One region of the Paenibacillus favisporus genome, then DNA from elsewhere that is predicted to be linked to it. Evidence: riboswitches for the same ligand, from Rfam matches in the RefSeq annotation. Region 1 holds a riboswitch; each other region holds the start of a gene.
What was found. A riboswitch is a leader RNA that binds a small molecule or an ion and turns the genes downstream of it on or off. The one in region 1 is predicted to bind cyclic di-AMP.
Positions count from the first base shown of each region.

Region 2: linked by a shared signal. The riboswitch ahead of ABID47_RS07740 (APC family permease) and the one ahead of ABID47_RS09980 (alpha/beta fold hydrolase) in region 1 are both predicted to bind cyclic di-AMP.
Region 3: linked by a shared signal. The riboswitch ahead of ABID47_RS11550 (C40 family peptidase) and the one ahead of ABID47_RS09980 (alpha/beta fold hydrolase) in region 1 are both predicted to bind cyclic di-AMP.

Region 1 covers NZ_JBEPLV010000002.1:409,350-419,496, reverse strand. The annotation lists gene ABID47_RS10000 (LysR family transcriptional regulator) at 1-472, shown strand, start outside; gene ABID47_RS09995 (DinB family protein) at 531-1,043, opposite strand; gene csaA (chaperone CsaA) at 1,074-1,403, opposite strand; gene ABID47_RS09985 (SDR family NAD(P)-dependent oxidoreductase) at 1,683-2,528, shown strand; gene ABID47_RS09980 (alpha/beta fold hydrolase) at 2,696-3,511, opposite strand; cyclic di-AMP (ydaO/yuaA leader) riboswitch at 3,695-3,859, opposite strand; cyclic di-AMP (ydaO/yuaA leader) riboswitch at 3,947-4,134, opposite strand; gene ABID47_RS09975 (hypothetical protein) at 4,396-5,247, shown strand; gene ABID47_RS09970 (MATE family efflux transporter) at 5,288-6,667, opposite strand; gene ABID47_RS09965 (sugar phosphate isomerase/epimerase family protein) at 6,667-7,491, opposite strand; gene ABID47_RS09960 (oxidoreductase) at 7,519-8,574, opposite strand; gene ABID47_RS09955 (AraC family transcriptional regulator) at 8,608-9,543, opposite strand; gene ABID47_RS09950 (sugar phosphate isomerase/epimerase family protein) at 9,635-10,147, opposite strand, start outside.
Region 2 covers NZ_JBEPLV010000001.1:1,658,550-1,668,696, forward strand. The annotation lists gene xerS (tyrosine recombinase XerS) at 1-903, opposite strand, end outside; gene ABID47_RS07735 (glycoside hydrolase family 3 N-terminal domain-containing protein) at 1,377-3,641, opposite strand; gene ABID47_RS07740 (APC family permease) at 3,928-5,751, opposite strand; cyclic di-AMP (ydaO/yuaA leader) riboswitch at 5,886-6,049, opposite strand; gene ABID47_RS07745 (phosphotransferase enzyme family protein) at 6,255-7,286, opposite strand; gene ABID47_RS07750 (hypothetical protein) at 7,413-7,742, opposite strand; gene ABID47_RS07755 (PrsW family glutamic-type intramembrane protease) at 7,744-9,915, opposite strand; gene ABID47_RS07760 (hypothetical protein) at 10,138-10,147, opposite strand, start outside.
Region 3 covers NZ_JBEPLV010000002.1:767,671-777,817, reverse strand. The annotation lists gene ABID47_RS11575 (MFS transporter) at 1-315, opposite strand, end outside; gene ABID47_RS11570 (sensor histidine kinase) at 547-1,626, opposite strand; gene ABID47_RS11565 (response regulator transcription factor) at 1,623-2,315, opposite strand; gene ABID47_RS11560 (copper ion binding protein) at 2,559-2,759, opposite strand; gene ABID47_RS11555 (multicopper oxidase family protein) at 2,930-4,441, shown strand; gene ABID47_RS11550 (C40 family peptidase) at 4,512-4,982, opposite strand; cyclic di-AMP (ydaO/yuaA leader) riboswitch at 4,987-5,118, opposite strand; gene ABID47_RS11545 (stage II sporulation protein P) at 5,442-6,452, opposite strand; gene ABID47_RS11540 (hypothetical protein) at 6,590-6,910, opposite strand; gene ABID47_RS11535 (YdhK family protein) at 7,219-7,785, opposite strand; gene ABID47_RS11530 (ISL3 family transposase) at 8,147-9,481, opposite strand; gene ABID47_RS11525 (MFS transporter) at 9,501-10,147, opposite strand, start outside.

The sequences.
Region 1 (10,147 bases):
TACGGAAATCGATATCGGTATCTCGCTCAAGCCGCTTTACGACAACCGGCTGGTGGTCCGGTCCCTGCCCCGGGAGGAGTACGGCGTGGTGGTATCTGCCGAACACGAGCTGGCCGGCAGGGAGTCGGTCTCCCTGACTGAACTGAACGGCCTGCCGATCATTATGTATCCCAAGGGGTTCTGGGGAAGGGAGCTCGTCGAGCAATACTGCCGGAAGCACGGGTTTAACCTGGACATCGTCGTGGAAACGACGTCCAACCCTTCGCTCTTCCGCTTTGTCAGAGAAAACATGGGAGTTACCGTTCAAACGCCTACGCTCGTCGAAGCCATCGGCGATCCGAAGCTGCGGTTCCTCCCCATCCATGATGATCCGCCCTACAGGGAAATGAGCATCATTTACCGGGCGGATAAATATTTGGGCCATGCTGCGCAGGCTTTTATTCATCTTGCCGAGGAGCGCCTCAAATCATAGTGCGAGTTAGAGGCGTGCAGCATGGCCGGCAATCGGCCCAATTTTGACCCTTGGGAGTTTATATGTATCTTTCCTGGATCACATTATAATGGTGGATTTCATGTCCGGTCAGAATATACGCCCAAGCGGCGGCGGTGGATTCATAACCGTTCACGACACCTCTGCGGGTCCAGGCCTCGTCCGGAATGCTCCGCAGCAGCGTCAGCGTGGAGCGGCGAACGGCGGCGAAATCCTCGAGAAGCTCGGCGATGGAGAAACGGTCGAAGGCTGCGCCTTCCATCAGCACTTCCTCGTCATAGCCGGTCAAAGGCGTGGTGTCCCCCCTGGCGATGCGGAGCAGCCTGTAGCACATGATGCGCTCATTATCCGTAATATGGCCGAGCACCTCTTTCAAGCTCCATTTGCCTGGCGCATAGCGGTAATTCCCCTTTTCTTCCGTCAGTGCAGAATAAAACGCGGTCGTCCGGTTCAGAGACCCGTTCAGAATCTCCTCGAGGTTCCCCTCAGGTACGAGGGAGACATACTTGGCGAAACCTTCGTTGTAGTCTTCCTTCGTCGGGCGCAGAATCATCGGTATCCATCCTTTCGTTTTGTAAAATGTTCAAGCAATGGGCGTGCCGTTGCCGACAGGCACATCAGGGGCCAGCAGCACCACATCGCCCTCTTCCGGAACTCCGCCGAGAACGAGCACTTCCGATTCATATCCGGCAATCCGCCGCACGGGAAAATTAACGACGGCGGCCACCTGGCGGCCGACCAGCTGCTCCGGGGTATACCTTCTCGTAATCTGGGCCGAGGAACGTTTGACTCCAAGCTCCCCGAAATCAATGCTCAGCTTGATCGCCGGCTTGCGCGCCTCCGGAAAAGGCTCCGCCTTGACCACCGTTCCGATGCGGATGTCCAGCTTCATCAAATCTTCGATGGTTGCCACAACTTTTCCTCCTTCTTATGCCATGATTGTATCTCTCCATTATATCCCTGCCTGTCAATGGCACAAGCACTTTCACCAACCTAAAAAAAAGGCTGCACACCGCAGCCCAGATTCCCATAACGTATTTTATCGATATAGCCGCAACTAACAAATTAGCCATATGCCTAACTTTCAAGTGTGCCTTTTCATTGATTGCAAAAATCAATCGTTCATCCTCAAATACGACATTTAATGACGTATTACTTTAGTATGATGAAATAAATAACTGCGAAGGAGTAGATGAACTTGAAGAGACTCGCTGGGAAAATCGCTCTCGTAACCGGAGGAAGCCGGGGAGCAGGACGTGGGATTGCCGTTGAGCTTGGGAAAGCCGGAGCAGTAGTTTATGTATCCGGAAGAAGTTTACGAGGTACGACTACACACGGTTTTCCAGGCAGTATCGATGAAACTGTGGAGGAGATTCGAAGTCATGGCGGAGAGGCGTACGCATGTCGTTGCGATCATACCCGTGATGAGGATACACAAGCTTTGATCGAGAGAATCCGACAGGAACAAGGACGGCTTCATATCCTAGTGAATAACGTCTGGGGACTGCATGACTTGGAAGTGAATTTACAATCCAAACCATTCTGGGAATATCCGCTGAACATGTGGGATGCTATGTTTCAGAATGGAGTACGCCCACAAATAGCGACAAACCATTATGCGATCCCGCTTATGCAAGAAGCTGATTCTGGATTGATCGTACATACCACATTTCAGGATCAGGATAAGTATTTAGGAACTTTCTATTATGACCTCGCCAAGAATACCATTAACCGCTCAGTGCTCGGATTAGCTCAGGATCTCAAAAGCACTGAAATAACCGTGGTAGCGGTCTCCCCTGGCTGGATGAGAACAGAACTGGTATTAAGGAACTTCGGTACAGATGAAGCTCATTGGAAGGAGGTTGAGGCTTTGAAACACACGGAGTCGCCGTATTACGTAGGGCGAGCGGTGTCAGCCCTAGCTGGGGATGATGAAGTGAAACTGAAAAACGGACTGGTACTACAGGTTGGTGATCTTGCCCAGGAGTACGGATTCACCGATATTGATGGACGGTTCATCCCTCCCTTTTTAATATAATCAGTTAATCAGTCTCATTGAAAAAACGAACTCGCTAGAGCTGAGTTAACCGCCTTCTTATCGGGCGGTTAACTTGCTACCTAATACAGCGAGTAGATCGTTTGGTTAGGGCCAGTGTGACTCAAGATGCGATTTTCTTTCCAGGAGGCAAATCCCATGACCGCGGGCTATCCTCCATAGGCTTCCCGGGTCCGGTAAATATGCTGGTCCATCAAAAAGTCCAGCAGCATGCGGTTGAATGCATGGGGCTGGCATAAATGGGTCGGGTACATCGCATCCTCGATCGTCGCCAGCTGCACATGCCGGAACAGGGTGGCCGCCCGCTGCATTTGCTTGACGAACCACTCGCTTTGGCTGCCTGCGACGCACAGTACAGGCATCGGCAGCCGTGCCAAATTGGCGGGCATCTCCATACGCAGCAGCTCCATGCGCTGCTTGATCGACTCTGTCGGCCGCTTGTGGTACAGCTCCTTGCGCAGGATGCTGTAGACCGGTCTCCACCGGTTATACGTCACCCGCAGCGACCGGAGGAAAAACTCCGCAGGCAAATAATAAGACAGCCAACTGCACGCCTCGCAAATATTCAGCAAATGGTTCTTTTTCCCGAAGCATCCCGCGAAGTAGCTGTCTACGAGTACCAGAGCGCTGACCCGGTCCGGATGAAGGGCGGCAAACGTCTGGGCGAGCACGCTTCCGCTGGAACAGCCGACAAGCGTCGCCTGCGAAATATGCAGCTTATTGAGCAGCTCGCACAGATCGCTGCACTGGGTTTCCATAATGTGCCCGACCTCCACGTCAAGCTTCCCCGAATTGCCGTAACCGCGGAGGTCCAGCACGATTACCTTCGCCCGCTTGCTGAAATATTCGACTTGGGGCTCAAACATATGATGGGACGACAAATGCCCGTGAATGAACACGATGGGCGTGCCGCTGCCGTGAATTTCATAATATAACGTGGTTCCGTTTACTTGTATCTGGGGCACTTCATGTTCTCCTCTCTCCCAAATAACCTGTTTTCTCTGTTTGTACAAAATCGCGGGCGCCGCCCGCTTGGGAATCCATGCTTCTCCTTTTTTAAACAACAAAAAAGAAGCACCGGAAAGAGGACACTCTTCCATGCTTCCAAATCCAAGGCTGAATAAGCCTTGCCATCTGCATGAATAACAGCTGCCTCTCTTAATACGCTTGCGTGGTTAGCTGACGGATTCGGGCCAAAGAGTAGCCCTACTCATCACTTTCGAGATTCACCCCATATGGCCGCAGCGAATGCTGCAGACACGACCGGTTCCCCCGCTTTCCGCCCTCCGGCGGAAATTCAGCGAATAGACATATTCCATGTACACGTTTCATCCTTCAAAATGAGCGCACAGAAAAACACAGAGCAGATACCCTGTGTTGATGCGTCAAATCACAGTTTCCTCCGCTCTCAACTACGCTTACGAGGTTAGCTGACGGATTCGGGCCGTGAGAGTAGCCCTACGAAAACAGGCGTTATCCTGCCTCCGATTCACCCCTGCAAGCCGCAAGCCCCAGCATAAAGCTCCGTGGGACGAGGACTGCGATTGGTTCCCCCGCTTTTCATCGGAAAATTCAGCGTTCATCAAGTCGCAAATCTTACTCTATTGGATGATGAAATGAATATACGCCTGGGACGGCGAACTGTAAAGCAGGGAAACGATACGATTCCCTGCTTTATTTGGGGATCTGATGGGAAAACGGGTCCTAATCCGTAGGAATCATTGTTTTACGGCCTTTCCTACCGCTTTCCTTAGCTTTGCTGGATAACTGAAGGCGGGAAACCATTCAAATGGCTGAACCCGCCCATTGGATCGGAAAATAATGCCGGAATAGGGCTGAAGCCGCTAGGATGAAAAAAAGGGGCTTTTTGCCGGAATTTTGGACATTGCGCTGGAAAGATGCTGGTTTTGATCCGAAAAATCCGCCTCGTCTTCTTGCCAAAGATATCCCTTGGACGTATGATGCGGATAGTTTACCAATCGGACACATGTATGGAACCCTACTGGCCGTCACGATCCGGAACAAGACGGCAGGGAGTATCCATGAAATCACGATCAAGGAGGATGTCACGATGAACCGGGCTTTGATCTCTACCATCGAACTGTTTGAAATCGATCTTCCAAGGTACCAGCACCACAACCTGGGCTGGCTGGAAAACTGCCGGATCGGCATTATGAAGCTGCCTTACTCGGGAGAGGAAGGGCTTGCCGAGGGCCTGCTGTGCTCAGGCAAGCAAACTTTCGACCTGGTACAGTGGGGCTGCTGCCTGCGTTATATTTGCGGCCTGACGCTGGAAGAGGCCATCACCGCGACGGCCATGCACATTCTGAAGCAGCCGGACCACAATCAATACCCGCTCGCGCTGATGGCGCTGCTTGATGTCAGATCACGCCTGGAGCAGCATACCGCGCGCACAGCAGCCGAACACATGGGAAGATCCCTTGATGCCGGCCTTCTCGAGCTGAACCTTACGGCTTACGCCGAAGGAGCCGCAGCATCGCTGCGCATCGGGGGAGGAACGTCGCTTGCGACCTCCGGCCTGACGGCTGACCTTGATACGGAAGTCCGGGCGAACGCTCCCGTCAACCGCCTCCCGCTGCTCGGCCCGGAGTTCCCGACGGATACCCGCGCCTTGATCCGCCGCTCCTCGGCATATCTGTCCCTGTTCGGCGCCAGCACAAAGAACCGCCACCCCGGATAATCCCCGAGTGGCGGTTTTTTTGTGCTGCCTGCGCGGGCGGCTACAGCGCCTGCTCCTCGCTGCGAAGCTGCACCAGCGCTTTTCGCTGCCAGGCTTTGCTCCTCCAGCGGACCCAGAGCAGGATGCCCCGCAGCCATTCGTCGGCAATAAACGCCGCCCAGATGCCGTACAGGCCGTATCCCCAATGGATGCCGAGCAGATAAGTCAGCGGCACGCTGAAGAGCCAGGTCACCGTGATGGACACGATCATGGCGGACCGGGCGTCGCCGGCGGCCTGCAGCGACCGTTCCAGGATGACGTTGAAATTGCGCCCCGGCTCCAGCAGAAAGCTCAGCAGCAGCAAGGCCGCTCCCATCGCGATAATGTCCGGGTCGGTCGTGAACAGCTTCATCAGCGGCTGCCGGAACAGCGTCAGCACGGCGACGGCCGCCAGCGTGATCAGCTCGCTGCGGATCAGATTCCGGATCACCTGCTTGTAAGCCTCTTCCCTCTGGCCTGCGCCGACCAGCTGCCCGACGATGATCTGCCCGCCCCGGCCCAGCGAGACGGCCAGAATCATGACGAAGAACATGATGTTCTGCGTGTAAATTTTCGTTGCCAGCACGCTGGCCCCAAGCGACGAAATAAAGGCCGTGGTCACAAACTGGTTGGCGGAGTACGACAAGGACACGGCCGAGGACGGCACCCCGACGCGAAGTACCTTCCCGATATGCTCACGGCTCCACACGAACAGGTCGTTCCAGCGGATGTAGACGCCCGCCGCCTTGCGGAGCAGCACCAGATTGACGGCCAGACCGACGCACTGGGCAAAGGCGGTAGATATCGCCACACCGACGACGCCCAGCTTAGGAAAGCCTCCAGGGCCGTAAATAAACAGGTAATTGCCGAAAATATTCAGCACGTTCATGCCGATCGTGACGACCATCGTCTGCCGGGTTAATCCGTGAGACTGGATCATGGCTGTGACGGCGGTCAACAGGGCCTGAATGACCAGGGCGCCCCCGGCGACGAGCAAATACTTCTCCGCCTGCCCGAACAGCGAAGGATCGAGGTCGAATATCCGCAGCAGCGGCCCGCTGAGCATCATGACGATGACGCTCACGACCAGGCCGAACAGGAAGTTCAGCGCCAGCGAGGACCCGGCCAGCCGGCCGATCTCATGCTGCCTGCGGGCACCCAAATACTGCGAGATGACAACCGCGGAGCCGAGCGCCACGAAATTGAACATCAGCACGGCAAACATGATGATCTGGTTCGCGACGCCGACCGCAGCAACCGCGCCGTCGGACACCTTGCTCAGCATGAACGTGTCCGATGTCCTGAGAAACATTTGAAGGGCCGATTCCACAAATATCGGCCACGTAATCGCAAGCAGCGACAGCTTGCTAACGGGGTTGTCTCCCGCGATGGATCTGGACATTACAGGCTGTAAGCCTCCCGGATCTTGGCGATGCCAAGCTTCGCAGTCTCCAGGGCGGTCAACCCGCCGTAGCTGTCCATAAACAGCTCCAGCGACAGATAGCCCTCATATCCCGCATCCGCCAGCGTTCTGGCGAGCGCTCCGGACGGAGCGATGCCGTCTCCCGGAAATACCCGGTGGGCGTCCTGGATCTCGGAGCGGGACGGCGCCGCCGGATAATCGTTCACATGGACGATGCCGATCCGGTTCCCAGGCAAGCCTTCAAGGTCCCGAAGCTCGCTGCCGCCGGTATACATGTGGAACGGATCGATAAGAATTTTGGCGTCCGCCACCCCGCTGGCTTGAGCGACGTAAATCGCATCCTTCAGGCAGTTCAGCCGGGCCGCTTTTCCCCAAAATTCAAGATAGGGCTCTATGCCGATCCGGCGGGCCAACTCGGCCAGCTTGGCAAAGGAAGCGGCAAATTCGTCCAGCGTGACGTGGGCAACCTGTCCGAAGGGGGGCGCCGCCACCGCGAGACAGCCCAGCTCCGCCAGCATCTCCATTTCCTTCTCCGCTTGATCGAAGCCGCGCTGTCTCGCTTCAGGGTCACGGTCGGCCCAAGCCCAGAAGGCGATGGCGTTCGCCACCTTCAGTCCATGATCTTCGATATACCGTCTAAGCTCCTGCAGCTCGCCGCCCTCTGCAAGGTAAGCTTCAATGTCCCGTACCCACAGCTCGATGCCCTCATAGCCTGCTTCCGCCGCCACGCGGACCTGCTCTTTGACGCCGAGTCCGTAAGGCAGGAGTGTAGATGTATTCAATGACAATTTGAAAGGAAACAAGCTTGATCTCCTTCTTTCCGTAAGTAGTTAAGGGGTAAATGGCACCCTTCTCTGCTCGGCATGGCTCTGCATGCCCAGCTCGATGACACGAATCGCCATCCGGGCCTGCTCGGGCTTTACGTCAAGCTCTGACACACCATGGATAGCTTCCGCCACGTTGCGGTAATAGGCGTCGTAGCATCCCGGAATCGTCTTCAGACGCCCCGTAAACTGCAGGCCGTCCCGGTTTGCCACGAGGCTTCCCCACATCTCCTGCGGCTCTTCGCCCCATCCGGGCGATCCCGGCAGCCTGCCGGCCTTCAGCAGATTTTCCTGAGGATCTTCTCCATACTTGACAAACGAACCCTCCGTCCCGTACAACCGGTATCTTGGAGCCGGATCCCGGGCAAGCAGGGTCGATTTTACCGACACCTTCAGCCCATCCGGATACCCCAGCGATACGTCAAAATAGTCCGGGGCCAGCGTCCGCTCCCGCTGCGTCCGCACCTCTGCCTGCACGCTGTCCGGAAGCCCGAACAGCGTCAGCGCCTGGTCGATCAGGTGGACGCCCAGGTCATAGAACGTCCCGGACCCTTCGGCCCCCGCATCCCGCCAGCGGCTGGGGTCGGCATTCGGGCTGAACCGGTCCCAGCGGAATTCCGCTTCGGTGATCCGGCCGACCAGACCGCGGCGGACAACCTCCTGCAGCGTCAGGTAATCGCCGTCCCACCGGCGGTTATGGAACACGCTGAGCACCAGCCCTTTGTCTTGGGCAAGCGCGATCAGTTCGTCCGCTTCCTCCGTCGTCGGCGTGAACGGCTTCTCTACGACGACATGCTTGCCGGCCAGTAGGGCGTCCTTGACAAACGAATAGTGCGCCGTGCTCGGCGTCGTAATGACGATCAAGTCGATGTCCGGATCCTCATAGGCTTCCCGGACGTCCTGTACAGCCCGGACGGACGGGTAGGCCTGCAAGCACGAATGGCCGCTGCGCTGGACGATCATCGCCAGCTCCAGCTCCGGTACGGCCGTGATAACCGGGCAGTGAAACGTCCTGGCGGCGAATCCGTAACCGACCACCGCTGTCCTCACATTCTCCTTCATTCGCATCACTCTCCTATACAGCCAGGCGAATGTTTAACCTTCGCCGGCCCCGATGTTATACAGAATCCGGTTGACCGGATACAGCGATTCCGACTCCTTGACCGGAACCAAATCCCGGTACATCGGATTGTAATACTTTTTGCGGTACTGGCTGGCGGTGAGTCCCTTCACGGCTTTGAACACCCTGCTGAAGTAATTTTCATCCGAGAATCCGACCGCAAAGGCGACCTCTTTGATGCTGTGCTCCTCGTACAGCAGGAGCTGGCAGGCGCGCTCGATCCGCCTTTGAATAATCGCGTCGCGCGGCGTGCGGCCCATATACTGCACAAAAGACCTGGAGAAATGCTCATGCGACCAGCCGATCCGCCTCGCCAGCATTTCCACCGAAATGGCCTCTCCCAAATGCCTGTCGATATAATCGAGCGCCTTGACGATTTGGGGAGGAATCCGGTTGGCCGGCGTCGTCAGCGGCTCGTCGAAGAGGTGGCCGCTGATTTCCGTCAGCAGCGACCATAGAAGCGAGCTCCCGCGGCTCTGCATCCGGTCCGTGTGGGCATGGGCGATATGCATGATTTGCTTCATCATGCCGACCGGAAGCTCCTCGTCCAGCGGAATAACGCTCGGGCCGCCGGGCGCAAGGAGCGGAAGCGCCGTCTCCGTCCCGGCATCTTCCGGAAATCCGAAATGAATGAACAGATGGCGCGCCGGCTGCTGCGGGTCGTATTCATAGGCGTGGTATTCGCCCGGCCTGGTCACGATAAAGCTCGGTTCCTGCAGGACGTATGCTTCCCCTTCCACCCTGTAGACGCTGCGCGTCCCATCCGGAAAATACAGCAGCTCGTAATCGTGAATCCGCCGCGGGCCGAGGGAGGTGCCGGGCTTCTTGACGATGTCCCCGACGATATGGATCCTCGGGAGGTGCACAAGATGCGAGGCCGCCCGGCTGGATTGGCTTTCCGTTATATTCATGGCAGTTCCCTTCCTCATCCCCCACGAAGTGGAGTCTTAGCTTCGGTTCCTTTTCAGGCCCATTCGATGTTCGTTCTAAGAAGATAAATGATTAAATCAGTCCGAGTCCCTGCAAATTGCGGTAGCTGATCGCCAGGCTCTCCAGCGGATCGCGCCGGCTCTGATCCTGTTCGACGACGAGCCAGCCGGTTCCTACCTCCCGCGCCGTTTGGGCGATGGCCTTGAAATCGAGAATCCCCTCCCCGATTTCGGCGAAAAACTGCTCCTCGCCGGCTTCCACGTCTTTGATATGGAGCAGCGGGCACCGGTTCTGGAGCTTGGCGAGGTACGACACCGGATCTTCACCGCCCCGTTTGACCCAATACGTATCCAGCTCCATCTGAACCAAGGAAGGATCGGTTTCGCGGAGCAAAATATCGAGCGCATATTCGCCGTCGAATTTGGCGAACTCCCAGTCGTGGTTATGGTACAGCAGCTGAACCCCGCGCCGGCGGAACTTCTCGCCCGCTTCGTTCAGTTTGGCGGCCTTCGCCAGCACCTCGTCCCGGGACGCAAAACGCAGCGAGAGCGCCACGAATTTACCGCCGTCCACCTCCTCGAGATA
Region 2 (10,147 bases), on a different contig from region 1:
CAGTGCCGGTTTACCAAACGCTGCAGCGTATTTTTCGATCAGCTTTTCAATCGATCTCGGCGTTAACCGCCGGCTTTTGCCTTTGCGGCCGATTGGCGCTGCTATAAATAAGTAATTTTCTGATTTTTCCGGTACATATCGCGTTTCCCGGATTTTCAAGTAGCTTTCCAGGTCTAATAAGGCTTGCTGGCTAAAATAAACATATTGTTCTTTGTTGCCTTTACGCAGCACGCGCACTTGGCCTTTGTTCATATCCAAATCCTCAATATTGATTCCCGCTACCTCGGATAAACGCAGTCCTGACCCGAGGATCAGCGATACGATGGCCGTATCCCGCTCACGGTTAAATTCGTGGAACCGGACCATACGTTTGTTGCTTTTGTTCAGTTCCCCGAAATCATATGCCACAAACTGCCGGAACTTCTCAAAATCGTCTTCACGTAAGATTTTGCCCTCAATGCGGTTCGCGACAGTTTCTTGGCTTTCCTTAATGGAATTAAAGTCGATCTTAGCCATCACATTTCGTTGAATATACGGCTTGAGATCTGACGTTTCAGCCTTGTTTTGCAGGTAATCAAACAACGACTTTAACGCCGACAATTTCCGGTTGATCGTGTATTTGTTGTTGCCCAGCTGATACTCCAGAAATGACAGAAAATTTTCGACTTCGCGCACGGTCAGTGATTCCAGAACATTCAATTCAATGTCTTTACGATCATCCGCAGCGAGTTTCTCAGCCACAAGCCAATCAAAAAAGATAAGGTAATCGTGGCAGTAATTCAGCAGCGTCGTGTGCAACAGCTTGCGTTTGCGGCTATCGATGTATTCGGTCACGTACCAGGGAAGCTCCGCACATTTATCATCAACGCGTTTCATGTAATGCAGCTTCGTGTTTTTATCCATTTATTGCTAAACCTCCTTATGTACAGAATAACTTATATATATTTATTCGTCAAATTATTATTTTACGTAATTATAAATTATAAAGATGGCCATATAGAATTCAGTATGCGGCGCTTTTTCCTATCACATCCTCTATACCCAGGTTCCAAAAAGCTCCGCGATAAGATACTTATTATCATTACGAATGATCTTCATTGTGCTTTAGTGTTAGTGTAGTTGGCTTAGCTTATAATTTATATATTACGTCATCGAACAATCGCCTAGTTATAGATTTGCACCGCTGATATTCATGGACAGCAACTCCATCTAAATCGTTAAATCGTTCTTATAATAATGAACCTGATCATTTATTTCCGATTATTTAAAAAAGTACAATAAAACCGCGCTTATGCGCGGGCTATTATTGCTAAGTTGTTCTTATTGACCCAACCACTTAAACCCGGTTAGGTCAATAACCACCATCTTGATCATAATTACTTAATTGTCACCGGCAGCACCCCACCGGCTTTCAGTTGGCCTAGAAGCACTTTGATCCCGGCGGCTGTATTTGGCTCCTGCTTACCGTAAACTGCGATACCAGAACGGATGTTCTGAATGTAAATCTTCTCATACGGATTGCCCAGCGATAACAGCGTATAACGCTTGTTACGTTTGTTCATCTCATCGATCAACGTTTGATCATCGGCCCAGCCAAACTGACTGGCCACGTTACGGAACTGATATGAAGCCAGGATGACGTAATCCGCTTGATCCACCGCCTGAAGCGCCTCATTCGTTTTTCCTTGCCCGACTAGGGCTGTTACTGTTTTCAGCGATAGGTTATTTGCAGTTTGCTTCAGCTGTCTCTCGAGCTGCTTCACCTGCTCCTCATCGGCTGCGACAATCGCAACCCGATCGCCTTGACGAATTTGATCCGGCTGCGCACCGTCACGGCCGGCTAACAAGGTGACCGCTCGCTCTGCGATTTCCCGCTCCACTGTACGATGCTTCTCGGAACCAATGACACCATTAAGCGCGGCCAATTGCTGCGTAAGGCTTTCGCTGCGGTCAAACAAACCGTATTTCGCTTTCAGCTCCAAAATCCGTTTCACTGATGAATGGATGGTTTCGATCGGTATCTCCCCGCTCTTCACTGCGTTCACCAGCGTTTGGTGCGCGGTTGCCGGATCTTGCGGCATGAGGATGATATCCACACCTGCGGAAACGGCACGTACCACAGCTTGATTTTCGCCAAAATGCTCCGCGATCGCATTCATCGTGAAGGCATCGGAAATGATGACGCCTTTGTATCCAAGCTCCCCCCGGAGCAATCCGGTCAGTACCTTCTTGGATAACGTAGCAGGAATCGGCACGCTGCTTCCGTCCTTGAGCGATGTGACGTGATCGTTATCTACAGCTGGAAACGCTATATGTGCGGTCATGATCATCTCTACTCCGTTATCGATGGCAGACCGGAACGGTTTGAGCTCCACCGCATCGAGCCGCTCCCGATCATGCGAAAGCACCGGCATTCCCAAATGGGAGTCTACAACCGTATCCCCATGGCCGGGAAAATGCTTGACCGCCGCGATCACTCCCGATTGCCGAAGTCCTTGGATCTCGGCAAGACCCATTCGTGTCACCAAATCCGGATTCGAGCTAAACGACCGCATTCCGATAATCGGATTATCCGGATTGCTGTTAATGTCGAGCACCGGCGCAAAATTGACCTGCAGCCCGAGCGCCTTCAACTCCTCCCCGGTCAGCCGTCCGGCCGCTTCGGCGAGCGTTGTATCTCCAGTTGCACCCAGCGCCATTTGACCCGGCAGATTCGTACCTCCGGGGATTCGTTTAACGACCCCGCCTTCCTGGTCGATGCCAAGGAACAGCGGAATGTCGCCTGCCTCCATCTGCAGATCATGCGTCAGAGTGGTGACCTGCCGAACGTCTACGATATTTTTATCGAAAAGAATAAGTCCGCCCAAATCCTGATCATGAACGCTGCGTTTGACCCCTTCATTGACCGTAGTCGTCACTTGCCCGTTCCATTGCCTGATGTCAGGCATGAGCATTTGGCCGACCTGCTCGCTTACGGTCATGTACGACATCAGCTTATCCCAATCCTGTGCCTGAATGGCTCCTTGACGTTCGAAGCGAATGACCCGTGACATAAATACGGCAAACTCCGCTCGCGTCACAGATCGGTCCGGACGAAAGGTGCCATCCGAATATCCGCCGATCAATCCGTTGGAGCTCATCATGAGAATAGGCGCTGCCGCCCAATGCTTTGCTGTATCCGTCAATGTTACGGGGTGCTGGCCTTTTACGAGTGAATAGGCCCGTGTAAGAAACGCCGCCGTTTCGGCACGGCTCATCGGTGCATCCGGATGGAATGTGCTGTCAGGAAATCCGCTGGCCAGCCCATGTTTTGCGGCGATGGCAATTTCAAGATAAAAAGGATGGTTCTTAGGCACATCTGTATAGGCCATGCCGCCGTCCGCTTCTTGCTGCAGCTCCTGCGGATAAAGTTCCCGCACCATGAAAGTAACGGCCTGCGCTCTTGTGACTTGCCTTTCAGGCATAAATTTCCCATTGCCATATCCGGCGACGGTTCCCCGTTCGGCCATATAGGTGATGCCGTCTTCCGCCCACTTCGAGTGCTGCAGATCAATAAATCGTTCTTCCGCAGCTGTGCTTCCTGCCCATACGAGCACAGAACCGAGTACGGCACCGAATATCGTCATCAGTTTTACATTCATCTGCTCCACTCCTGTTGCTGTTCTAGGTACGATGATTAGACGCGAGTGACATACCGTTTGTTGCGATATTGCCTCGACTCCAGACACATCATGAAAAAAGGCATCCCCTACTCTGCAGGAAATAAGCCCTTACTCATAAGCCCTTACTCATAAGCCATTACGCTCAAGCCATTATTCCCACGGGATTACCCTTTCCCTTCATATATATCCGCTGCATTTACGCAAAAAAAGACCGCCGGCACAGATGCCGGGGCCTGATTACGAATGGTTTGAACCATCTGAATCGCTATTTTTTTAAATGATACGGTACCGTCGTCACAACAACATCTTTGCGGAATAAAAGATAAGTCCGAATCATCAAGCTCGTCTGGTTGTGCAGCAGATTGTGCCAGCTTTTCTTTGGAATAAACTGCGGAATGATCACCGTGACCTGGTAGTTGGATTCGCTCGCTTTCCGGTGCACCGTATCGATAAATTTGCTAAGCGGATGAATGATGCTCCGGTACGGAGAATGCAGCGTCACAAGGCGCACGTCGGGCCGCCATTTTTGCCATTTTTCCTCAAACCGGTTCTCCTCTTCACGTTCAAACGGAATATATACCGCAATGATCTGATCCGCCGCCAGTGACTTCGCATAATTCAGGGAATGCTCCACGACATGCGTTATGCCCGAAACGGGGAGAATGATCACATTGCCTTCAATCGGTACCGCCGGCTCACACGTCGACAGCCGCAGCTGCTCGCCAACCGCCTCATAATGCTTCTTGATCCGGTGGATCAGATACACGATCAGCGGCAAAAAGATCAGTACCGGCCAGATCTGCGCAAACTTGGTTGCGAAGAACATCACCGACACCGTGAAGCTGATCAGCGCGCCGATCGTATTGATCACGAGCTTCGTCACCCAACCCTGCGGTTTTTCCCGGATCCACTTGACGATCATTCCCGTTTGCGAGAGCGTGAAAGGGATAAATACCCCTACCGCGTATAGTGGGATCAAATGTTCCGTCTGTCCGTGGAAGGCGACGATCAGCACGATGGACAGTAGCCCAAGAATGATGATTCCGTTCGAATATCCCAATCGGTCGCCACGGACGGTAAACATCCGGGGAATAAACCGGTCTTTGGCTAAATTGACCGCCAGCAGCGGAAACGCCGAATATCCGGTATTGGCCGCCAGGATCAAGATCAGTGCCGTCGTGCCCTGGATGAAAAAGTACATAAAATTCCGTCCGAACGTCTGATTGGCAATCTGAGATACGACCGTCTCCTGGGAATTTGGGGATATGCCCAAATAATAAGCAAGAAATACGATGCCCGAGAAGAGTACAGCCAGCAGAATCCCCATTGCCATCAAGGTTTTCGCCGCATTGTTCGGGGCCGGATCTTTGAAGTTCGGAATGGCGTTCGAGATCGCTTCGACCCCGGTCAGGGCGGAGCTGCCCGAAGCAAAAGCTTTTAAGAGCAGGAACAGGCTGATCCCCGCCACCGGCGTCCCGACCGGCGTATGCAAATGCGGTGAAACGTGACCGGTCACGATGTTGTACATACCGACGCCGATCAAGATGAACAGCGCGAAGGCGAACAGATACACCGGATAAGCCAGGATGGAGGCCGACTCGGTGACGCCCCGCAAATTCAGCAGCGTAATGAGGATGACGAAGGTGACGGCAATCCCCACCGTATGCTCGTGCAGCGCCGGAAACGCCGAAGTCAGCGCGTCCGTGCCAGCCGAAACGCTGACCGCAACAGTCAAAATGTAATCTACCAGCAGCGATCCGCCGGCCACCAGCCCGGGATAGATTCCCAGATTCTGTTTGGAGACGACGTAAGCGCCGCCGCCATGCGGATAAGCGAAGATGATCTGCCGGTAGGATAAAATGAGTGCAGCCAGCAAAATCAATACGCCGATTCCGATCGGTATCGAATACCAGAACGCCGCCGTGCTGATTGTGACAAGAACCAGCAAAATTTGCTCCGGCCCATACGCTACGGACGACAGCGCATCGGAGGATAGAATGGCCAAAGCTTTTTTCTTGTTCAGTTTTTGTTCTCCCAATTCGGTAGACTTCAGCGGCCGTCCAATCAGAAGTCTTTTCAATGCTGCCATAAATGTTTGTCACCGCCAGTGTTAGAGTTGAAATGCTCATGATGTACCCGTTAGACACGTGCTCAACCCTTTTTGGGCACAACAAAAAAAGCCGCAGGAAAGCTGGACCTTCCCGTGGCTTTACGCGCACGACAAATCCCTCTTTCAAAACGCTTACGAGGTTAGCTGACGGATTCGGGACCGAAAGTATCCCTACACTTAATAAATGAACATCAAGTGATTCACCCCTGGGACGAAGGCTTAACTTCCTCCCTTTGGTTCCCCCGCTCCTGATTTCAGAATTCAGCGATCAAGGAGTATTACGTTTCAGGTTCACAAGTTCACGATTACGAATTGAATCTTACTCCTTCCGGATGCCTGCTGTAAAGAAGCAAACGGTTTGAGATACGTATGAAAAAATTCAAAAGAACTTCATGTCAACGCTTACAAAGGCGGTAATCTATTAATTTCTGGCTGTAGCTGTGCATATCGCTTGTTTACGCTATTAAATTCATATCAGGCTTCTAAATATTTCGATCCGCCGCATTCCTCAGTGAAGCCTCTACGTTCTCCAAGCGGTTCAAGCAGTGATGCCGGACCATTTCGAGGTCGTTATCCAGCTGGTCCGGCTCCAGGTCGCGATGCAAAATATTCATGCACCAATGGGTCAGGTTTCTCAAATGATGGCGGTATGCATAATAACGCAGCAAATCCGGGTTCAGCTCCATCTGTTGTCCTAGTTCCTGCTCATACCCTGTGAGAAAATGACCCAGTCCGTCCCCGATATACCCCACGATATCCAGCTCTGGTGGCGCAAGCATGGCTGCTTCCCAATCCAGAACGACCAGCCGGCCGTCCGCGGTCTCCATCAGATTCCCTCCCCACAGATCACCGTGGCAGAGCACATTGGGGGGCGGGTCAAGCACGAGACGTTCACGAACCCCTGTTATCTGGTGCAGCAGCTCGGTTATGCGCGTTTGCTGAGGGATAACAAGCTCACGCAGCAGCTGGCTAGCGGGACTTGCACCGGGCTGAAGATGCTCAAGCTGCTCCAGGCATTGGATCAAATGTTCGGAGAAGGAGACATCATACGTTTCACTCGAAAGGCCGGATGTGGCAGTAAAGGGAATCAACTTCCGAATCCGCGCAGCCAGTCGTCCAATACGCTCCAAGTTATGCTTGGAAAACGGGTAAGCTTCAGCCCAGGTCTCCCCTTCGATAAATTGAAACAGCACCGCTGTGCAATCGGAGAGGGAAAGCAGGAAAGCACCGCTTAAGGTTCGAAACGGACAGGGCAGCTCCACAAAGCGGCCGGTCTGATGCAATTCCCACATAAACGGCACATAACGGCTGCACCGAAGGATGCCTTGGCGGTGGCTGTCATTGCTATGGTCAAACAGTTTCATATAGTATCGCGTTCCGTTTTCTCCCTCCACCCGGTAAGAATAGGCTGAATCTCCATAAGGGATAAAAATAAGCCTCCGGGCAGCGATTCCGTAAGCTTCGTTCAAGTGATGCACAAAAGCCCCTTCGTCCATTCGATAAGACTGCCTCACTTCGCTCTCCCCTTTCCCTTTTCATCACGTAGCGCGGATAAAAGCAATCAAGCCCGGTGTCTGTGTAACCCGGACTTGATCGCAATCACCTCGTATGAGATTAGAATCATCTATTATTCACCAATGCTAACCGATGTAGACAACCGCACCGCGGCGCCTGTACGCTTTCGGCAGTTCCGTCTCGAGCAGCTCGAGTCTGCGTAACATGTGGTCGAGGTCATCCCCATGCATGTGGCTTCGCGCCCATTCTTTAAGCTGGGACACTTCGCCCAAGACAGCTGGGATGTCCTCGGACTCAACGTCCGTACCGTCCTGGAAAAGCGCGACCCACTGCAAGTTCAACTCTTCCACCGCCGGCACCCAGTATTTCTGGAAAAAGGATTCCGTCGCCACCGGCAGCATAAAGGACCGTTCAAATTCGTCTTCCGGGTCCACGATAATTGCGCTGATTGACATGTTATTTCACCCCAAATCGAATGTTGAATGTATAATCCGGGAATTCTTGACGCAGCTTGTTCAAGCTGTTCTCCGCGGCTGCCCGTAACGCCGGCGAGTCCCCGTCCAGCTGAAACTCGAAATGCCGGATTCCTTTGATTTGCTCCAGCGTCGGGATCTCCGTCGTTCCGTCAGGCGTTGTTCGCGTCCCAACCGCCTTCTGCATCAGGTTGTTGATCCGCACCTTCGTTTTCTGGTACAACTGCTTATCTGTAAATTGCTGCGGCGTCTGCTGCGGCTTGCCCGTTTTTGGATGGATGCGGTCGAGCCCTTGCGCCGACTTGGCTTCATAGAAGATGCCCTTCTCCAGATCGACGCCGTCAAACTCCCCAAGCGCTCCGTTCTTGGCATCGTGGAGCTCTACCCCGCGGTACTTCGCTTTGCTCCAATGCACATAATCGTCTGCATCGTTCTTCGGCGGCTGCTCCTCGGGATCTTTCTCTTTCTTTGGCGGAGGATCCTCCCCATCCGGCTTATGCGGCTTCTTGGGCAGGTCGGGTTCCGGCTTCGGCTCCTTTCGCCGTTTAAGCAGCTTCTCCAACCAATCCTTCAGCCTGCTGCCGCCTTTCTTACCGAAGCGTTCGGCCAGCCTGCCGAACGGAACACGGCTCAGCGCCAGCGCAAGCAGCGTAGAGATCGCATTTTCGGGGGTGAGCAGCCTTTTCGGATCGCGGATATCCTTAGCGATTTCGTGGCCGCTCGCCGGTATGCTCGCTGCTGTTAAGGCAATACCGAGTGCCGGCCAGAAGCTGACGAACATTAACGACAAAGCGAACGCTCCGAGCACGATGGCGCTTTTTTCCCAGAAACCGAGGCGGTCCCACCAGTTCTGCAGCGAATCGAACATGCATGAGAAGCAAGCCGGGTCGGCGGGATGGACGTGCGCCTGGAAATAAGCGGCGAAGCCCACCAGCCCGGCGACCACCAGAAGGAGCGCGGTTACACCGGCGGCGGCACGGAAGTGCTTCAGCATCCTCGTCTGCAGGTCACCCTGCAGCGCGGCGGCTTCCTGGTTGCCGTATAGGAGCGAGAAGCCCAGCTCCCTGCGCTCCCGGGTCCAGGACATGACGCTCGCCAGCCGTTCCCTGCGGGTCAAGAGAGACTCCAGCATATACCACAGCTCTGACACCGGGTTGATCCATCCTTCGCCTTCCATTCTCGGCAGCCGGCTTTTCACCCGATTCAACGAGACGTAATCCAGGACGAGCCCAATCACCAGCATCAGGAGGAACACGCCTTTCGTCCGGTATCCGCTGCCGGTCAGGTCGCTGATTTTCATAAACCAGTCCGGCAGTGATCCCTGACCGTTATAAGCGGCGTGATCGATGATTGACCAGACGAGCAGCAGTGCCGGCAGGGCGAAGATGGCGTCGCTCAGCCGCTTGCGCAAACGCACGGCTAAACCGAGCCCTAAGGTTATCATGCCGGTGTGCACGGGATGACTGACCGACATGATGGTCGGAAAGATGCTTTCTTCAAACCGGCCGGGGAACAGCGTCCAAAAATCCCAATGGATCGTCTCCCCTCCAAGCATCGTCACACTGTAGCCGTACGTCCGTCCGATGATGCCAGAGTTCAGCCAGCGTCGCGTCAGCTCTTCCATCAATTGAAAGCCCACGCCCGCCCCGGCTCCGGCCAGTGTATAATCGGCAAGGCTCATGGAAGAGGCGCGCCGTGAAAAAAGCAGAAACAGACCGAGCGGCAGCAGCTTCCACACTTCCTCGAAGATCGGGGTCAAGACGGCCTGGGACCAGGTGTCCCGCGTATCCCCGCCAAACAAGCCGTGAGCCGCGAGCAGCGTCAGCGCCGTGACCGGGATGACGAGAAAGATGCCCAGCAGCATAAACATGGCCGCCTGCTTCCAGGTAAATGTTTTGCTCCGGCAAAGAAACCAAAACTGCAGCATGACATAAAAAGACCATAAATACTGGACGAGCATCGTGCGTGAATCCCGGTACAGGAACAGGCCCAGGATAAAAAACAAAAGGGATATCCAGCACCATATCGTATATAAGGTTTTGAGCCAGGGGAGGCGCCGGAGCGTTTCCTGCACCCACCGATACACCCCTTCGGCGATATCCCTGATTCCGTTTCGGATGTTCCAGATCGTATCCGTTTCAATCTCCTCCTTCATGGCATCACCCTGATTCTGAGGGGCTGTCGTGACAAGAGCTGTGAAGATATAAGATCCGCTTCTTCCCAATATACCTTATATTCGTCTTGGGTTGGGCAGTGAATATGGGGATGCAAACCAAAACTGGACCATTTTCCCCCTCCAAGGGGACTAAGGCCAGCCGAAAGACCGCCGCTAACCGGCGCGAGTGGTGCATAGCTCCTATAATCAATCCGCCCCTGTTCACTCGTTT
Region 3 (10,147 bases), 360 kb from region 1:
ATCGTTCCATGCTAGCCCTGCAAGTAACGAGGCTGCAGTTAGAATAAGAAACCCCCACATGAACATGCGTTTTTGTCCAAACAGATCAGACAACCGGCCCCCCAACAATAGAAAGCCGCCAAAGAAAATAACATATGCGTTAAACACCCACTGTAAGCTTTCTTGGGAATACCCCAGCGCTTCTTTAATAGCGGGCAAAGCTACCCCGATAATCGATGTATCCATAATCACCATAAAATTCGCAAGGCATAACAATGCGAGTGCCATCCAGCGCCTCGGATCAGCCTGGGCAAGACCTTGAGACTGAGTTGTCATTTCTATAATCCTCCTTTAGAGAGATAAAACCGGTCCTTCATCCCTTTCACGCTCGTGACGGCCGTCAGTGAACGAGGTGATCAATGCCATAAATTCCCGGTTTCGATGTGAATATAGTATAGCCCCCTACCCTATATTGTCAAGCGGTTTATTTTTTTCTTTAACCAATGAATATTGGAACAGCAAAAAACGCCCCGGTAGGAGCGTCATGAATTGCAGTCATTATAAGCCTCACCTTTGTATCGGTAACTGTACGTAAAATTGTGCACCATTTTCACTTTCAGCCCATATCTGCCCACTGTGACGCTCTACCAACGTTTTGGTAATGGCTAATCCAAGCCCACCGCCACCCATTTTACGGCTGCGTGATTTATCTACCCGATAAAAACGCTCAAAGATATGCGGAAGATCCGCTGATGGAATTCCTATGCCATTATCTGAGACGGTAATTTGGACCAGATCTAACCGGACGGTGCCCTTGACTTCAACGGTACCGCCTTCAGGTGTATATTTCAATGCATTAGATAACAGGTTTGTCCAGATTTGAATAAGCCGGCTTTCATCGGCAATCACGCAAACATCGGGTATATCTTTTTTCTCCAGGTTAACTCCCTTTTGTTGAAATGAAGGACGCATGAGGTCCATGACTTGATCCATAGACTTCTTTAAGGAGACTTGCTCAAGCATGAATTGAAAATCGATGGAATTAACGATTTGAAGCTCTTCCAAATCATGAACCAGCTGAATCAAACGGTGAATTTCTTCACGGCTGGACTGGATCCGTTCCGGAGTAGGCTCCCATATTCCGTCTTGAATAGCAGCGAGGTAACTATTCAATGTGGTTAAGGGTGTCCGCAACTCATGGGCAATATTTTCGGTCATAGCGATTCTCAATTTTTCTTGCTGCTCCAGTTGTTCAGCTAAGTGATTGATGGACGCGGCCAGCTCCTCCAGCTCATCTTTGGGCAAACTCTTCAACGGGAGACGGACATCCCGTTTTCCTCGGGCCATGATTAATGTAATATTTTTCATGCTGATTAATGGCGACGAAATCCGTTTGGCGATATACACACTTAACACAAATGAGACGATTAAAGCTCCCCCAATCGTTAAGCCAATGGATTGTATAATCGCTTGCTCCAAGTGAGAATTCAGTGAATCCGCTGAATGCTGCGCTTCGGACATTTCGCGTCCATACATTTGAAAATGGTAGTGGGTTGCATTGATCATAGCAATCGAAGCGATCACCAAAATAAAACCGGTATATAAAATCAGAACTGTGCTTAAGCGAAAGGATAATGTACGTTTCATAAACTTCCCCCATTAAAGCGGTACCCTGCTCCAAAAACAGTCCGGATGAATAATGGGTTCTTCGGGTCCTCCTCCATTTTTTGACGCAAATTTTTGACATGCTGATCAATAATACGCGAGTCTCCATCAAATTCAAACCCCATAACGAGTTCAATCAATTCTTCCCTGGAAAACGTACGCTCCGAGTTTCTCGCCATAACTAAAAGCAATTTATATTCGGATGGGGTTAAACTGATGGGTTTATGTTGCACGAAGACCTGTTTGGCATGGCTATCAATCATCAGACGTCCTTCGCCATATTCTAATCGATCGGCCAGAAGTTCTTGCTGATTGGTTCGCCGCAGTACAGTGCGAATTCTGGCTATGAGTTCTTGAGGATCGAAAGGCTTCACCATATAATCGTCTGCCCCAACCGACAATCCATGAATACGATGTGAAATGGACGATTTAGCTGTCAGCATAATAACTGGTGTGGGATAAGCTGTTCGGATTTTCTGGCATAAATCCTCTCCGTTCATGTCGGGAAGCATAAGATCCAATAAAACCAAATCAAAAGGTTGATTGGCTAATTCATTCCATGCACTCTCCCCTGTAGCCGCTTCGTGCCCTTCAAACCCTTCCTTTTTTAAATAAGCGATGATGACTTCTCTGATTTTCTCCTCGTCTTCAACAACTAAAATTCTACGCATGAATTCCCTCCAAACGTATAGACTGATTCTTTTTTCTACGCCTCAACTTCCGTTCTCTGCAAGACTATAATCAAACAGATCATTTCTCACAACGAAATGACCTGTTATGTTTCTTCCCGATTTTCTTCATTTTGACGACATCAATGCCTTTTATTAAGGATTCACTTGTTCCGAGCATAGTTAGAGGCGCCAAGGCTTTCTTGGCACCTCTATATATCACTTCAAGGTTACTTAACTTATTACTTAGACAACATCATAACCCTGGTCTTCGATGGTCTCTTTAATTTTGCTTTCCGTAAGTTTGGTCTCATCGAATTGAACTTCAACAGAGGCGTTGGACAAGTTAACCTTCCCCCCAGCCCCTATTTGCTTAAGAGCTCCTTCAATGGAATTCACACAGTGTTGACAGCTCATTCCGTTTACGTTTAAAGTAATGGTTTTCAATTTCGACTCCTCCTTTCGATTTATCATTAGTATACCCCCCTATAGTATAATATTCAAGCCTAAAGTTATACTACCCCAGCCATCTTCATCATTTCTATACATGTTTACTTTATGATGAATGAGGTTTACATCAAAAGAATTAGAAAGGGGTTCTTCAAATGAAAGCAGCGATATTAAGAACAATAATCCTCGCCAGCTCGGTGGCCGTTTTTGCTGCTGGCTGCTCGAAAGTAAGCAATATGAACGGTATGGATCATTCAAAAATGAGCATGGGTTCAAACTCCACTTCCAACTCCAGTGAATCCGCTACATCCGCTAAACTGACAACAGCAACACCTGTTGTGGATGGTAAAGAATTCACCATAACCGCACAGGAGAGTAATCTCGAAGTGGAAAAGGGAAAAACCATTCCTGTTTGGACATTTAACAACTCGGTTCCCGGTCCACAAGTCCGGGTAAAGGTTGGGGATACGGTCAAAATAAACTTGAAAAATAACCTCAAGCAGCCTGTCTCCATCCATTGGCACGGCTATCCGGTTCCCAACAACATGGACGGAATTCCAGGAGTCACACAAGATGCTGTCGAACCCGGAAAGACCTTCACCTATGAATTTAAAGCTACCGTACCGGGTACTTATTGGTACCATTCACATCAAGACAGTGTGAATCAAGTGGACAAAGGCTTGTATGGTTCTCTTGTAGTCGAAGACCCCCAAGATACAGCTGACCGCGATTACACCCTTGTGCTCGATGAATGGATGAGTTCTGAAGATATGAACATGGATAACGGTGGGATGAATATGGCAGGACATGATATGAGTATGTATGACCTTTATACGATCAACGGAAAAACAGGTGATGCGATCGATAAGCTTACCGTTAAAGAGGGTGAAAAAGTAAAACTTCGGTTGATTAACGCCGGCTACATCACGCACCGGATGCATTTACACGGTCATTCCTTTAAGGTTGTTGCATCCGACGGGCAGCCCGTGAATGACCCGGCTGTGATCAAGGATCAATTCGTCTCGATTGCTCCCGGTGAACGGTATGACATTGAATTTACCGCAGATCATCCCGGAACCTGGTTACTTGAAGAACACGCGAAGGATAATCGAGCACAAAATATGAGAGCCATGATTCAATACGAAGGTTCCAATGCGAAGCCCGACCCTTCCGATGCCTCCGAAGAACTTCCCGATTTTGATCTGGAGGAGTACGGAAGCCTGTCTGCGTCCGCATTTTCTTTGGATCAAACTTTTGATGAAGTCGTGACAATGAATCTAAATACCGAGATGAGAAATGGAGAGATGGTTTACACGATCAATGGAAAGGTTTTTCCGGACACGGATACAATCAAAGTAAAAAGAGGAGATAAGGTAAAGGTGACCTTTGTAAATCAATCCAAAATGGACGATCACCCGATGCACCTGCACGGCCATTTCTTCCAGGTCTTGAGCAAGAATGGCAAGCCCGTTCAAGGATCTCCGATCATGAAGGACACGCAGAACGTCAAACCTGGCGAAACGTATGAAGTTGCCTTTGAAGCTGACAACCCCGGTGAATGGATGTTCCATTGCCACGATTTACACCACGCGTCCGCTGGAATGGTAACTGATGTGATGTATGATGATTATCAAAATAATTATACGCCTGATCCCAATGTGAACAACGTCCCTGAATAAACAACAAAACGCACCGGCTGACTTCAGCCGGTGCTTTCATTTTTGAATTAGTTGGCTTATCCCGACTAGATCAAATTTCGCTGATCATTTTCAGGTAACTTTGTTGACTCACGACGCGGCGTGCTGTAACATACCGATTTTTATAATATGAATCGGATAATTTGCTAATGGTAACGCCTTTACTGCTTGAAGAGTGTGCAAACTCATTATTGCCGATATAAATACCCGCGTGAGATATTCCCGTACCGTCCGTATTAAAGAATACCAGGTCTCCTGCTCTAAGGTTTTCACGATCTACTGGGGTTCCGACTTGAGCCTGTGTTTTAGATGTGCGGGGTAAATCTAAATTGAATTTATCAAATATGTATAAAATAAAACCGGAACAGTCAAAACCAGCCACTGTTGTGCCACCCCACTGATAAGGAGTGCCTACGACCTTATCCACCTCACTTTCGAGTTTAACGGAACTGGCAAAGGAACTGGTTGCACTTGCTGAAAAAACAATGGCCGCACCTATCAATGACAACATTACTTTCTTCACTATGTAGTTCTCCTTCCGATGCCTACGGAGTTAGCTAAGGGTTCGGTAGAAGGTTCCCTCTATTCTTCAATGAGAATATTTCACCCCAAAATGGTTCCCCCGTTTTCAATTTCAAGAAATTCGGCAATAATTATTAAAAAAATGTAACCCTACATAATGTAGTATATAATCAGATTTTTTGTCAATGCCTAATTTAGAAGATTGTCATTAACCGTACCTTTCCCTACTGGTATTTGTTGAATTTTATTGAAGTTGCAGCGAAAATACATAGAGTTTGTCGATTTCTGTATCCCGAAATCAAGTTACTTATCTGAGTAACGGAACATGTTACACAAGAAAAAACAACAATTTTGTAAAGAATTGATTCCGAGCAAGAAAAAAACCAAGGCAAATATTCATATAGGCGCCAAACAAAAAAACCGATCTGGCATTGCCAGATCGGTTAAAGGTATTTATCTATCAAGACACAGTCGAACCATGATCTTCATGCCAAATCTCATGAATGACATCAGCCAAGATGGAGATCGTACGATAATTCTCTCGCAGCATATTCTCCACTCCTCCTATTTCTATCAAGGCACTGGATTCGACAAGGGATTGATTATATTTACCATTACCACTCGAATGATCCTTTTGATAAATGCCTTTGGAGATTCCTGGTATCCTTTTGTTTAGTTTATTTTGAATCCTAGTGGCAAATTGCATTGTTTTTTCCCAGTTTGAGTTATCCCTTCCGACCACAAAATATAATTGAGCATAATCAACATTGTTGAATTGGATCGTTGTACGATTTTTAGACTCTGAATCTCGATGGATATCAAACACATATTCGATAGATTTATGGTTAGACAGTTCCTGAGTGAGTGTAGCCTTGGAATATACATATGATTTTGCGTAATTAAAGTTATGGATTTCACTGGCGTAATCTTCGGTGGATTGAATGACACTCATGCCTTTTGCCGTTAACTTAGAAGCCAAATCTTTTCCTAATAAAGTAACATTGATTTTTGCGTCAAACGCCTGACTTGGATTCTTCTTCCCCTCGAGTTCTGGCAGCCAAGATTCCCGGTTGTGCGTATGGTAAATAAGGACCTGAGGTGGACCTGAATGAACCGGATTACTCTTTTGGGGCAACTTCTTCGTAACTGGAGTAGTAATTTGATTCTTTGTAGCTAACCTTGTATTGGCCTGATTCGTATCAGATGGCAGATTGCTTTTATCTTGTTTCAACGCTTGGGGCGTTGTCACACTTTTAGATGAAGGGGTTGTCTTTAATGAAGACGTAACCGCTATAGTTTTTTGGCGGCCCGTTTCGATGAGCGGATCATTTATTTTCACCTGATGCTCAGGTACCTCTTTCATGGGTAAAGGGGGGGCATCCATATACAACGGGATGATTTTTAAGGAGATAATGAAAGATGCTAGGAATGTAAATACCCCTAGTCCTTTAAATGCAGTTGGTTTTGGCATGTAGTTCTCCCTTTCTTTATTGTTGTGTGTAGTCTATTTTTATTCCGTATTTTCATAGAATAGAACAGACGACACATTCCAAAGTAAAGAAGGGAAACCATCCGAAAGGAAGGATATCCTTCCTTTCGGGAAGATCTTTATTTGGTTCCATGAACCAGAAGGGACTCTCCAGGAATTTCTATTCCTCGCTTTCCTTCATAGGGTTCGAAAGCCTCCTTGATTTTCAATATCAACCGAGATCGTATTTCATCATTAATACTTACCAACCCCTTACCCATCATGCCGGATGCCATCTCTTTTTGGTGTAGAAGCAGCTCCTTGATCGATGAAATCCGCTGAAGGTGCCGAACGGAGCGGATGTCGACATTTTTAAAACCAGCTCTTTTAAATATATCACTCAAATTTTCTGGATTTGATAGCGAAAAAACCTTAATTGTTTCCTCCCTGGGTAATGCCAACCCTGTTACCTCTTGCAATATTTGCATAGGAAGGCTAAGTGCCGGGTTATTTTCAGCATTAGACCATACGAGCGCAGCAAAGGCCGCCCCAATATTCTAATAAGAACCCATTGGTATAACGTCTACCTGAGGATGTATTGTTGAAAAAGAAAGCTCCACCTAAAGGTGGAGCTTTCTCCTATTCGGTAACATCCAAGATCATCATCAGACTGCCACCGTCTTGTGCACGTCTTCAAATGGTCCACCGTGAATATGCATTGGTTGGATATGATGCCACATGGACATCACTCTTTTGCTTCAAAACTTTTCTATTTAGAAAGTTCACTTTCGACTACCCATTGATGATTCTTAACGGGGTTTCCTCCTGTACTTGGCGTGTAGTCAACCATATACACCGTTGTTTTTTCAGCAGAGTCAATGGTGCCCTCTGCGCCTTTCATACCTTCCATGTGATCAGCCTCAATGGTCACCTTAGTTCCTGGTTGCAAGGGCTCACTACCCGCATCCTTTATTTCCTCCTGGATAATCCACTTGTGATTGGGAACGGGTTCACCTCCAGTGGTTGGAGTATACGTTACAGCATAAGCCACTGTGTCGTAGGCACCGACCACTGTAGCCTTGGCTCCATCCATGCCTTCCATATGCTTGGCATGGATCACAACCTCATCTCCAACTTTATATGTGGGATTTTGAGCTTCTTTTAACCCTGCAGGAACCTCACCAGAACCCGAATGATTCATGCTGCCCATATCCCCCATATTTGAATGGTCGCCGCCCATGTCCATGTTCGTATTATTGTTTGCATTATCCTTGTTTCCACACGCACTTAGCACCAGGATTGCTGCAAGGCTAATAAAAATGAATACTTTTTTCACAGTTTGTCACACACCTTTGCATATTTTTATTTGGATTGAATCCTCAGCTTCCAAACATTCTACCCAAAACTTATGAAGAACTTGTGAAGGCTGCCCGGACCACTCTCAAAAACTCTGCCCGGGGCAGAGTTTAGAGGACAACCTTATTCATTCAATGTTTGCTTTCGTACAAAAATCTGAATATACCCTAGACAAACAAAAAAGAGAAATCATCTCACCATGGATCCAGTGCAATGACATCTCTTTTTGACTATTAAAAGCCGGCTATGGGGCGTATGCCTGTTGCCGTAAATTGTGAGAAAAACCAACGGAAAAATGTTGATGCATCAAGGCGTGTTTTCATATTTAATGAGAGGAGACCTTATAATTCGTCCTTCACCAATTTATCGATCAAGGTGGGCAAATCAATTCCCAGGAAGATTATTTCTTCTGGCTCACGAACAACTTCAATAGTTGGCTTATTAAACATCGGGAAGTTTTCCTCCTGTAGATGGTAGCTATCAAACTGCCTCTGGTACTTGGGTTTGCATTGCTTTCTAAGTCCCTCTGTAAAGAGTATCTTGGCTCTTAGGGCCTCAAAAGAGTATCCCCTTCTTAACCGATTAATGACTCGAATAAGGCGAATTAGAGATTCCGTATAAGCATCTGGAATGCGATGGTCGAAATAAGCGAATATTTCTTCTTCCCAGTTCTTCATAGCCCTTGTCAGTGGTTCAAAAGCGGACTGCAGTTCCGTTGGTACTTTAGCTTTCCATTCGTTGTATTTAAGAAATGCCGTTTGTCTGCTATCACATTCCCAAATATCCAAATATGATTCCTTTAAGTCATAAGCAGTGACGAGAGAAGGAAGATTCTTTGTCCAAAGGTCTAGCGTAATCCTATCCTTCTCTGTAAGCTCTATATCCCGTTTTAAGAGGATAAAACGGCCTGGCATCAGCCCGCGGCGTTCTTTTGGCGATAATCCTTCAAGGATCTGCTTACGAATGGTTTCTAACGCTTGGTTTGCCATACGGACAACGTGAAATTTATCTACGATGATAAGCGCTTTTGGCAATACAGCCCTTACGGCGTCTTTATACGGTTGCCACATATCCATAGTGACGTATCGAATTTGTCCTATATTTGGAAGGCGTAAGAGGTAATCTACAACGGTTTCCTTGTTACGATTGGGCAAAACATCCAACAAAGTACATTCCTCAATGTTGGTTACAACGCATCTTGGTTTAATGATGTGAATTTCGTCAATCCCAAGCCAATTGGGAGTTTCATATCGATGCGTTTCTCTAAGACGGTTGATGTAATCACGAAAGATGTTGCGTATTGTTTTTTCATGCAATCCAACATCCTCGGATATGCTAACAAACGTACGTTTAATGCTTTGCGTCTCTATATAAGACAATAATCGTTTGGTGCAGTTTCGCTTTTTGTCTATGGTGTGGTCTAAGTGTTCCCAAAAGGTTCGATTGCAGCCTCTACAGCAATATCTCTGACGCTTTATGAGAAGGCCTACACGCTTGCCGTGAAGAGGCAAGTCCATACAAATCTGTTCCCTGCTATCATGTTTGTAGAGGTTGGCTATACATCCACAATGAGGGCAAGCCAAAGGTGGAGAGTTCGTCACCATTTGAATTAGGAATTCAAATTCATTCTCACAAATACTTAGGATGTTAAATTTCGGAAGATTCAGAAAATCCATATGAGTTCCTTCTATGCATTTATGATGCAATCTCCTTCTTTGTTTTCGCTTGGCTGGTCAAAATACCGCTGAATATGAAAGATAACAATGAACCGGCAAAGCATATAGCCGCAAACATGCCAACGGCGGAAAAACCGTTAAAAGCCGCGTAAATGAGGCCAGCGATCCAAGACCCGAGCGTTGTCGCAGCATACATGATTGAATTGGCCAAGCTGGAAGTCGTGCCGCGGATGGTTGGATGTAATGAATTCAACATTCCCAATATTAGGGGAAAAGCGATCCCCATGTTAACGAATATGAAAAAGTAAACACTTTCGAAAGCCGCAACCGATGGCAAGTGAGGCAAAACAATAAAACATGCGATAGAGACAAGAAAGCCCACAACTAGCGTATTGAAACGGTTAAACGTTTTGATCACATAGGCACCGCCGAAGCTTCCGACTATATTCCCGAGACCAAGAAAAAACATCACGTACCCCGCTTGATCAATTGAAAGATGAAAGCGATCTGTCACCCATTTTCCAATGAAAGAAAAGGCAGCAAAGAATCCACACTGAAATAAGAAGTGAGCGAGGAAAGCCATTCTCGCCATTCGGCTGTTCAATAAGGGGATGTATCTACTGAAGATCGGAGTCTTGGTTATGGTTTGTTGGCCATGATTTGGTT